2 regions of the Bacillus sp. AFS017336 genome follow, and region 1 is predicted to be linked to the other one. Evidence: a T-box and tRNA genes for the amino acid it is inferred to sense, from the RefSeq annotation. Region 1 holds a T-box; the other holds one or more tRNA genes.
What was found. A T-box is a leader RNA that pairs with one kind of tRNA and senses whether it is charged. The one in region 1 lies ahead of argS (arginine--tRNA ligase), so its partner is inferred to be a tRNA-Arg.

Region 1 (4,292 bases):
TCTAATCTTTTAAATACTCTACTAATCTTTTGTCTATTTTTTTCATCCCATCCAACTTGATAATTGACAACTATATTATAAATCTCATTTCGTAGTGACTGTTTTAAATGGATGAGATTTAAACGATCATTTTCAAGCAAAACTTCGCTAGGATTTAGTAAAAGAATATAGTCTTTAGTAGCCAGTGATTTTGAGAAATTTAATGCAGCTACTTCATCGTCATCTTCAAAAAGATGAATCTGGTCAGTGAATTTTCTTGCGATTTCATTTGTTCGATCGTTTGACATCATATCAACAATGATAATTTCGTCAACTATATTCGTAACAGAATTAAGACATCTTTCAATTATAGCTTCGTTGTTTTGTACAACCATACATAAGCTAACTGTAATCAAATTATCACCCTTTTCTATTTCATTTGGATAAATTTATAACTATAGAATAAGCTTGAATCATTAATCCTACATACTAACAGCAATAGGCCATTCATTTAACGATATATAGTCCTTCATTCGTCTCATTAGTTAGTAGTGAAATAATATCCAAATAAAGCTATTCGTAAAGGAGTAAGAGGAAGAATGAATTTTAGTGGTGTTTTATTTATTTTTAAAGTAAGTGCGGAAATATTCTTGATTGTGTAAAACAGAAGGATTATTAGGAACGTAGTTTGCAGCAATATCATTATGTTTTTTAGCGGTCTCTTGATCTCCTAATCGACTATAGCAGAGGCATAATTGTAGGTTTGGTAACCAAGTGTAACATGCTTGGTTTATAAAAGGACTAGTTGTTGGTACATCAACAAGAGTAGCAAGCTTATACCATGTAATTGCGCGTGTAAAATCATTTTGTTGAAGATACATAAATCCTAATCGACAGCAGTTTTCTCCTCGTGGCCCATCATAAGAAAAAGATCTTAGACAACTATTTATCGCTTTTTCCAATTCTTCTATAAACAGATAGCTGTCTGCCATTTTTCCACAAGCCTGAATATTATCCTCGTACCAACCTTTTCCTTCAGATAGAAACAATTCATACCATTCAATTGCCTTTTCATATAGCTGATGATCAACGCATTCATTTGCATAATAGTATTTGTCACGAGGACTTAAATCTTTACCTGAAGCAATTGCATTTTCATATATTTTTAGGTTTCGGTCAGAGTATTCTTTGTCTTTATGGTGAATGATTGCAGCATCTGACTGAATAATTTCTCCATAAACTTCTAAATATTCATGCACGAATCCAACCCATTTAAATTTTCTTTCACGCTTAACGATTCGATTTCGTACAGAACTAAAACTTGGATTTCCGTTTTCATCAAATGAAAGATGATATTTCATTCCAACAGCATCGACATTTTTAGTCAGTGTTTTTTTTAATTTAAGTAATTTTTTTGCATTTTCTTCATTAACAATATCATCTGCATCAAGCCACATTATATAGTCCTTCGTAGCTTTTGAAAAAGCAAAATTTCTAGCTGCTGAAAAATCATTTATCCAAGTAAAATCATAAATTAAATTTGTAAATTTTTTAGCAATTTCTTTTGTTTTATCTGTCGAACCTGTATCAATAATTATGATTTCGTCTACTATAGTAGATACAGAAGATAAACATCTTGAAAGCACAGCTTCTTCATTTTTTACAATCATACAAAGGCTTAACGTTATTGGTTTTTTATTCATGAATTCCACCTCAATTTCTATGTTATTAAGGTTGTCAACAAAAGGTGCCATTCATCGAGTTCAAAAATAAGATTAATATTGAAATTCTAGAATGAATATGGTTAAATGATAAAAATGAATATTGAAAATTTTTAGATGAAGAGAGTAATCTTATTTTTATTCTTTAAGCGAGTTAGGGATGGTGAAAGCCTAATAGACGAATAAGATGAAACGCACTTCGGAAAAGCGGTCTGAAATAGTAGTAGGACTTTGCCGGGGAAGACCTCGTTAACAAATTTTAAAGTTGGTTCAATATCTTTGAACAATTAGAGTGGTACCGCGGATTATTTAAACCCGTCTCTTATGATAGAGACGGGTTTTTTATTTTGAGAGAGGATTGATAAAAATGAATTATGTAAATTTGTACAGTGAACAAATCGAAAAAGCTTTAAATGGAGCATTAACCATAACTGAAATCAACGCACTTATTGAAAAACCTAATTATGCAGATCAAGGTGATTTGGCATTTCCTTGTTTCCAATTAGCAAAGGCATTAAGAAAATCTCCTGTAATGATCGCCAATGAAGTTGCACCTTTGATTAAGCACGAGCTTATTGAAAAGGTTGAAGCGAACGGTCCGTATGTAAACTGTTTTTTAAATAAAAAACTAGTAAGTAAACAAGTAATTGATTTAGTTCTCAGTCAAGGTAAGGAATATGGCAACCAAGTAGATGGAAATGAGAAAACAGTTGCGATTGATTGTTCCTCTCCTAATATTGCAAAGCCATTTTCAATGGGGCATTTACGCTCTACAATGATTGGAAATTCGATTGCTAAAATTGCAGAAAAAAATGGCTATAAAGCAGTAAAAATTAATCACCTTGGAGACTGGGGAACACAGTTTGGAAAATTGATCGTAGCTTATAAACAGTGGGGTAATCAAGACGCTGTAAAAGAGAATCCAATTAAAGAGCTTTTAAAATTATATATTAAGTTTCATGAAGAAGTTGAAAAAGAGCCTCAACTTGAGGAAGATGCTAGAAGCTGGTTTAAGCAATTAGAAGAGAAAAACGAAGAAGCATTACATTTATGGAAATGGTTCCGTGAAGAATCACTTAAAGAATTTATGTTAGTATACGATTTATTAGGTGTTAATTTTGATAACTTTAACGGAGAAGCATTCTACAATGATAAAATGGACCGAATAATTGATCTTCTAGAACAGAAAAATCTATTGGTCGAATCAGAAGGTGCCGATGTTGTTGAATTAACTGAAAAAGATTTACCACCATGCTTAATTAGAAAATCTGACGGAGCAACTTTATATGCTACACGTGACTTAGCTGCAGCACTTTATCGTAAAGAAACTTACGATTTCGATAAGGCTGTCTATGTAGTTGGTGGAGAACAAGCGCTACATTTTGAGCAAGTATTTACAGTTTTGAACAAAATGGGGTACGAATGGTCTGAAGATATGGTTCATGTACCATTTGGCTTAATCCTACAAAATGGTAAAAAAATGTCTACACGAAAAGGGAAAATTGTTCTATTAGAAGAGGTAATTGAGGAAGCAATTAGTTTAGCAAGTCAAAATATTGCAGATAAAAATCCTACATTAAAAAATAAAGAAGAAGTTGCAAAAATGGTCGGTGTCGGTGCAATCATTTTCCAAGATTTAAAAAATGATCGTATGAATAACATCGAATTCTCACTTGAACAGATGTTAAAATTTGAAGGGGAAACTGGACCTTACGTACAGTATTCAATTGCTAGAACAAATTCAATTTTAGAAAAAGCAATATCGTATGATGTAAGTAAACAAGAGGGACTTGACGATTCTTATAGTTGGGATATCATCAAACAGATTCTTGAATTTCCAAATAAAGTTTCACGTAGCTTTGAACAATTTGAACCGTCGGTAATTGCAAAATATACAATTGACTTAGCTCAAAGCTTTAATAAATATTATGGAAATACACATATACTAACTAATGATGATCAACTTGAAAGTAGATTGGCATTAATAAAAGTTGTTTCCGTTATATTAGAAGAAGGATTAAGATTATTAGGCATTCGTGCTCCAAAAGAAATGTAATAAAAACAGGTATTGAAGAAATTATCCTTCAATACCTGTTTTCTTTTTTGATCTGAACTTAAACACAGTCTTTCCAAACTTTACTACATATAAATACTTATGGAAATATGTGGGAAGTATTTAACAAACTCGCGATCATAAAAACAAAGTGTAAGAAAATAGTTAAAAAACGAAAAGGTTATTGAAAATGATTATCATTTACATTTATAATGAATATAAAGATTATTTAGAAACTAAGGAGAATAACGTTCAATGTCGATATTAGATTTTATTAAAAATAGAAGAACAATTAGAGATACAAAAAAAGATCCAATTAATACGGAAGTTTTGATGGAGTTACTTGAAGCAGCATCTTATGCTCCTTTCCATAGTAAAGAAGAGCCTTGGCAATTCATTATGATTTCAGAGCAAAAGGAAAGAGAATATTATGCTTCGAAAATTGTAGATAGCTATGAAAGAATGGAATTAACTGAAACATACACAGTTGAGAAAATTAAAAAATCGACTGAATTTTTCAAGTCATATATTATAGATAC
Region 2 (4,292 bases), on a different contig from region 1:
GGTGAAAAGACAATTTGGATTGATTGTGATGTTATACAAGCAGATGGAGGAACTAGAACTGCTTCTATTACTGGAGCGTTTGTTGCAATGATGCTTGCCTTTGATAAATTAGTTAAAATGGATAAATTAAAATCTTATCCAGTAAAAGATTATTTGGCGGCAACTTCTGTTGGTATTTTAGAAGAAGTTGGACCAGTACTAGATTTGTATTATGTAGAAGATTCAGCTGCAAGTGTCGATATGAATATTATAATGACTGGGAAAGGTCAGTTTGTTGAATTACAAGGTACTGGTGAAGAAGCGACTTTTTCTAGAGAAGAATTAAATGAATTACTATCATTAGGGGAGTTAGGTGTTAATTCTCTAATTGAAAAACAAAAAGAAGTATTATTACAAGAAGGCATTAAGTTCCAATCATAATTTCGAGGAGAGACTTTAAGGATGGATACGATCATTATTGCGACTAATAACAAGGGTAAAGTGAAGGACTTTGAAGCTCTTTTTAACCCAATGGGATTTCAAGTTAAATCTTTAAAAGACTTTCCTGGAATTCAAGAAGTTGAGGAGACAGGAACTACATTTGAAGAGAATGCGATTTTAAAAGCTGAGTATTTAGCTAATGAGTTAAAAACACCTGTTATTGCGGATGACTCTGGTTTAATAGTTGATGCACTTGAAGGTAGACCTGGTGTTTATTCTGCTCGATATGCTGGATTACATAAGAGTGATGAAGATAACTTACAAAAAGTAGTAAGCGAGCTAAATGGAGTTTACCCTGGTAAAAGAACTGCGCGATTTTATTGTGCCTTAGCTTTAGCGGTTCCTGGTAAAGAAACAATCACTGTAAATGGAACAGTTGAGGGGTATATTGCCAATGAAAAAAGAGGAACAAACGGTTTTGGCTACGATCCGATATTCTTTTTGCCCGAATTAGATAAAACAATGGCTGAATTAACAACAGAGGAAAAAGGTGGCTTAAGCCATCGAGCAAATGCAATTAAATCATTAATGAATGTGATAAATAATGAAGGTAAAGAATTTTTATTTAGAGGAACAAATTAATGAAAGTATTAATTGTAAGTGACAGTCACGGATTGACGAAACCGTTGCAAGAAATCGCTGACCGATATCGAGACAGTGTAGATTTAATGATCCACTGTGGAGATTCGGAATTAGAGTTAAATGCTAAAGAATTAAAAGATTACAATGTAGTTCGAGGTAATTGTGATTTTCGAGGAGAATTCCCTGAAGAATTTATTCATCATGGAAATGAACATACAATCTTTGCTACTCATGGCCATTTACATGGAATAAAGCAGTCATTACAAAAGCTATATTATCGTTGTAAAGAAGTTGGAGCGACAATCGCATGTTTCGGTCATTCACATGTATTAGGAGCCGAGGTAATTGAAGGGGTACTTTTTATCAATCCTGGTAGTATTCTTTTACCTAGAATGAGGAAAGAAAAGACATATGCAATTCTTGAAACAATAGATAAGAAAGTAAATGTTACGTTTTATAATACTGACGGCACGGAACTTATCACTACTTCGTTTGAAATATAATAAAAAATGGAGGTTAGTAGCTATTAGCTGCTAACCTTATTTAAAAGCGAAAAATTTGTAAGTACTAAAAGCCATATAGCCTTAATAAAATAAGGTAATTCTAGGTGATTTAAAAAAATTCCTTTATTTTGGAAAAAAGTTTAAAAATAGTGTTGACTTTATTTTGCCTAGCGACTATACTAAGTTATGTCGACAGGGGATGTCGCAAAGAAACAAAAAATATGCGGGTGTAGTTTAATGGTAAAATAGAAGCCTTCCAAGCTTCGGTCGTGGGTTCGATTCCCATCACCCGCTCCATATGTCCTGGTAGCTCAGCAGGATAGAGCAACGGCCTTCTAAGCCGTCGGTCGGGGGTTCGAATCCCTCCCAGGACGTCCAAAAGACACTTGTTTTACGTAATGTAAAATAAGTGTCTTTTTTTGTATTTTAACCAATTTCCAAATTATTGAAGAATGACGAATTATTTTAAAAAAAGTGTAACAATAATACTACATAAAACAAAAAGTATTAGAGATCCATAACAGAAGTGAATGATTTGTAAATAGACTCTAATAGTATTTAGATATGATATTCTAAAATAAAAAAAGTGTGGAGTGATATAAATGAACGAAAAAGAATTTTGGGGTTTAATTTCAAAAATGCATATTGTTGAAGAACCTTATGAGTGGGTAATAAGTCATTTAGCGAAACAGTCAGATGAGGAAATAGCTGGTTTTGAAATTCAGTTTGAAACCGCGTTTTCTAATGCGTATAATTCAAAGTTACTAGGAGCTGCATGGGTTACTATGGGAGGTTGTTCTGAAGATTCATTTGCTCAATTTAGAGCTTGGTTAATTGGTCAGGGTGAACAAGTATATAAGAAAACGTTAAATGAACCGGATTATTTAGCTGAATATATCTTCCCAATTTATGAAGAAGAGGGACTGACTCCAGAATTAGAGGAGATGCTAGATTTGGCATTACAAGCATTTACGATAAAGCGTAAAGGCGATGAAGATTGGGATGATCAGTTGTGGAATGAGTTTAATTCACTAATAGAAAGCAAGGGTTATCATTACCCAGAACAACAATTAACAGTGGATTGGAAGTCGAATGACGAATTAAAAAGTAAATTTCCAAATTTATGGAAACGATTTGGTCAAAAGCCATTAGGACATTAATATGTGGGTAAAATAGATTCAGTCAGAAAGTGGATTGAATAAAGAATTTAATTAGACTGTTAATATAAGTATCTTTCATATTTTAAATAAAATTAATTCATGATACACTTTTTCATAACTAGATTGTGCAGAGAATAACAAATGTTAGGGGGAGAGTAGTATGGAAGACAATATTGTCTTTTTTCCTAAACTAAAGGATCGGATAATAAATTTAGGTAAGAAAGCGTTAGAAGAAAAAGATTTTATTAAAGCGTTAAAGTTATGTGATCAATTAAAGGAAATGAATCAGCATAATTCACAAACAGAACTAGCTGCAGTTGCATGCTTATTGGAAGGTAATCGGGCTAAGGAAGCTAGAGAAAGATGCGAGGAATTAGTTTTCGGTCCATTTGAAAGTGATGAAGCGATTGAAATATACATAAGTATTTTGTTTCAAATAAAAGAATACGAAGAATTACAAAGAAGTATAAAAAGACTGCTTACTCAAAATCGCATTGATGAAAATCAAATGGATAAATTTCAAGCGATGCTAACATTGTCTAAAAAAGTAGTTTCAGATCGTGAAGGCGGAAAGTTCCAAACGCTTGATTTACATAATTTAGTCGAAAATTCAGAGCCGATTAATAAACAACTAGAACTAATTAATGAATTACGAGCAACGGATTGTACGCTTGTTTTAAATCAAATTGGTGATATTTTAAAAAGCTCTAAAGCTAACCCTTTAATTCAAAGTTTTATTTTATTTATATTACAAGAACAATCCATTGAAAAAGACTTTGAAATCAACAAAGTAAACCAACGAATGACTTGGAATGTAACAATTTCAGTAGATGAACACAACTCTTTTGTAGATGCAATTTTAAAAAAATTAAGTGAAATATTAGAAAGTGAAAACCCTTCAGCATTTGAAATTGCAAAAGAACACTTTCGACATTTTATGACGATCTACTTTCCTTTCGTACCAATGCCGGCTGAAGTAAATACATGGGCAGCATGCTTTTATTACATTGTTCAACAATATTTTGATCACGATGTAGACGAAGAAGAACTAAAAGACTTATTTAATGTAGAATACTTTCCAGTAAAAAGTGCAATTGCTTTAGTAAAGCGTTTTGAGGACGAAGGATATTTTAACATAACGAATTAGTTAAAGCTTTCAAATAGGTCTTTGACTATGAGTTGTAGTATTTTCGATGATCTAGTAACCATTGATCTTAAGACTGAGATTAAAAAATCCTAATATTTTTGCTTTAGATTTGAAATATCAAAATAGGAAATATTGAAACAAAAAAGTAATGTGTTATAATAGAATGGTTGTAGCGACTATTTACTTAATTATACCTGCATGATCTTGGGAAAACGGACAGGCATGTATAGTACGAAAATACGTAAACACATATATATTTTTAGATAATTTTGGAGGGAACTAACAATGACTGCTAAATGGGAAAAATTAGAAGCTAACGTTGGTCTATTAACTGTAGAAGTTGAAGCTTCTGAAGTAGATAAAGGTTTAGATGCAGCTTTCAAAAAAGTTGTAAAAACAATGAACGTACCTGGATTCCGT

Region 2: it has a tRNA-Arg gene. The T-box ahead of argS (arginine--tRNA ligase) is inferred to sense a tRNA for this amino acid. The anticodon was not compared.

What each region holds. Positions count from the first base shown of each region.
Region 1 is NZ_NUCO01000032.1:2,904-7,195, forward strand. Features, by position in the region: gene CN601_RS18680 (glycosyltransferase) at 1-395, opposite strand, end outside; gene CN601_RS18685 (tetratricopeptide repeat-containing glycosyltransferase family 2 protein) at 597-1,682, opposite strand; T-box leader at 1,806-2,026, shown strand; gene argS (arginine--tRNA ligase) at 2,068-3,756, shown strand; gene CN601_RS18695 (nitroreductase family protein) at 4,009-4,292, shown strand, end outside.
Region 2 is NZ_NUCO01000022.1:46,618-50,909, reverse strand. Features, by position in the region: gene rph (ribonuclease PH) at 1-420, shown strand, start outside; gene CN601_RS13935 (XTP/dITP diphosphatase) at 442-1,062, shown strand; gene CN601_RS13930 (YfcE family phosphodiesterase) at 1,062-1,565, shown strand; tRNA gene CN601_RS13925 (tRNA-Gly) at 1,789-1,862, shown strand; tRNA gene CN601_RS13920 (tRNA-Arg) at 1,866-1,939, shown strand; gene CN601_RS13915 (DUF4240 domain-containing protein) at 2,168-2,725, shown strand; gene CN601_RS13910 (DUF3196 family protein) at 2,886-3,872, shown strand; gene tig (trigger factor) at 4,158-4,292, shown strand, end outside.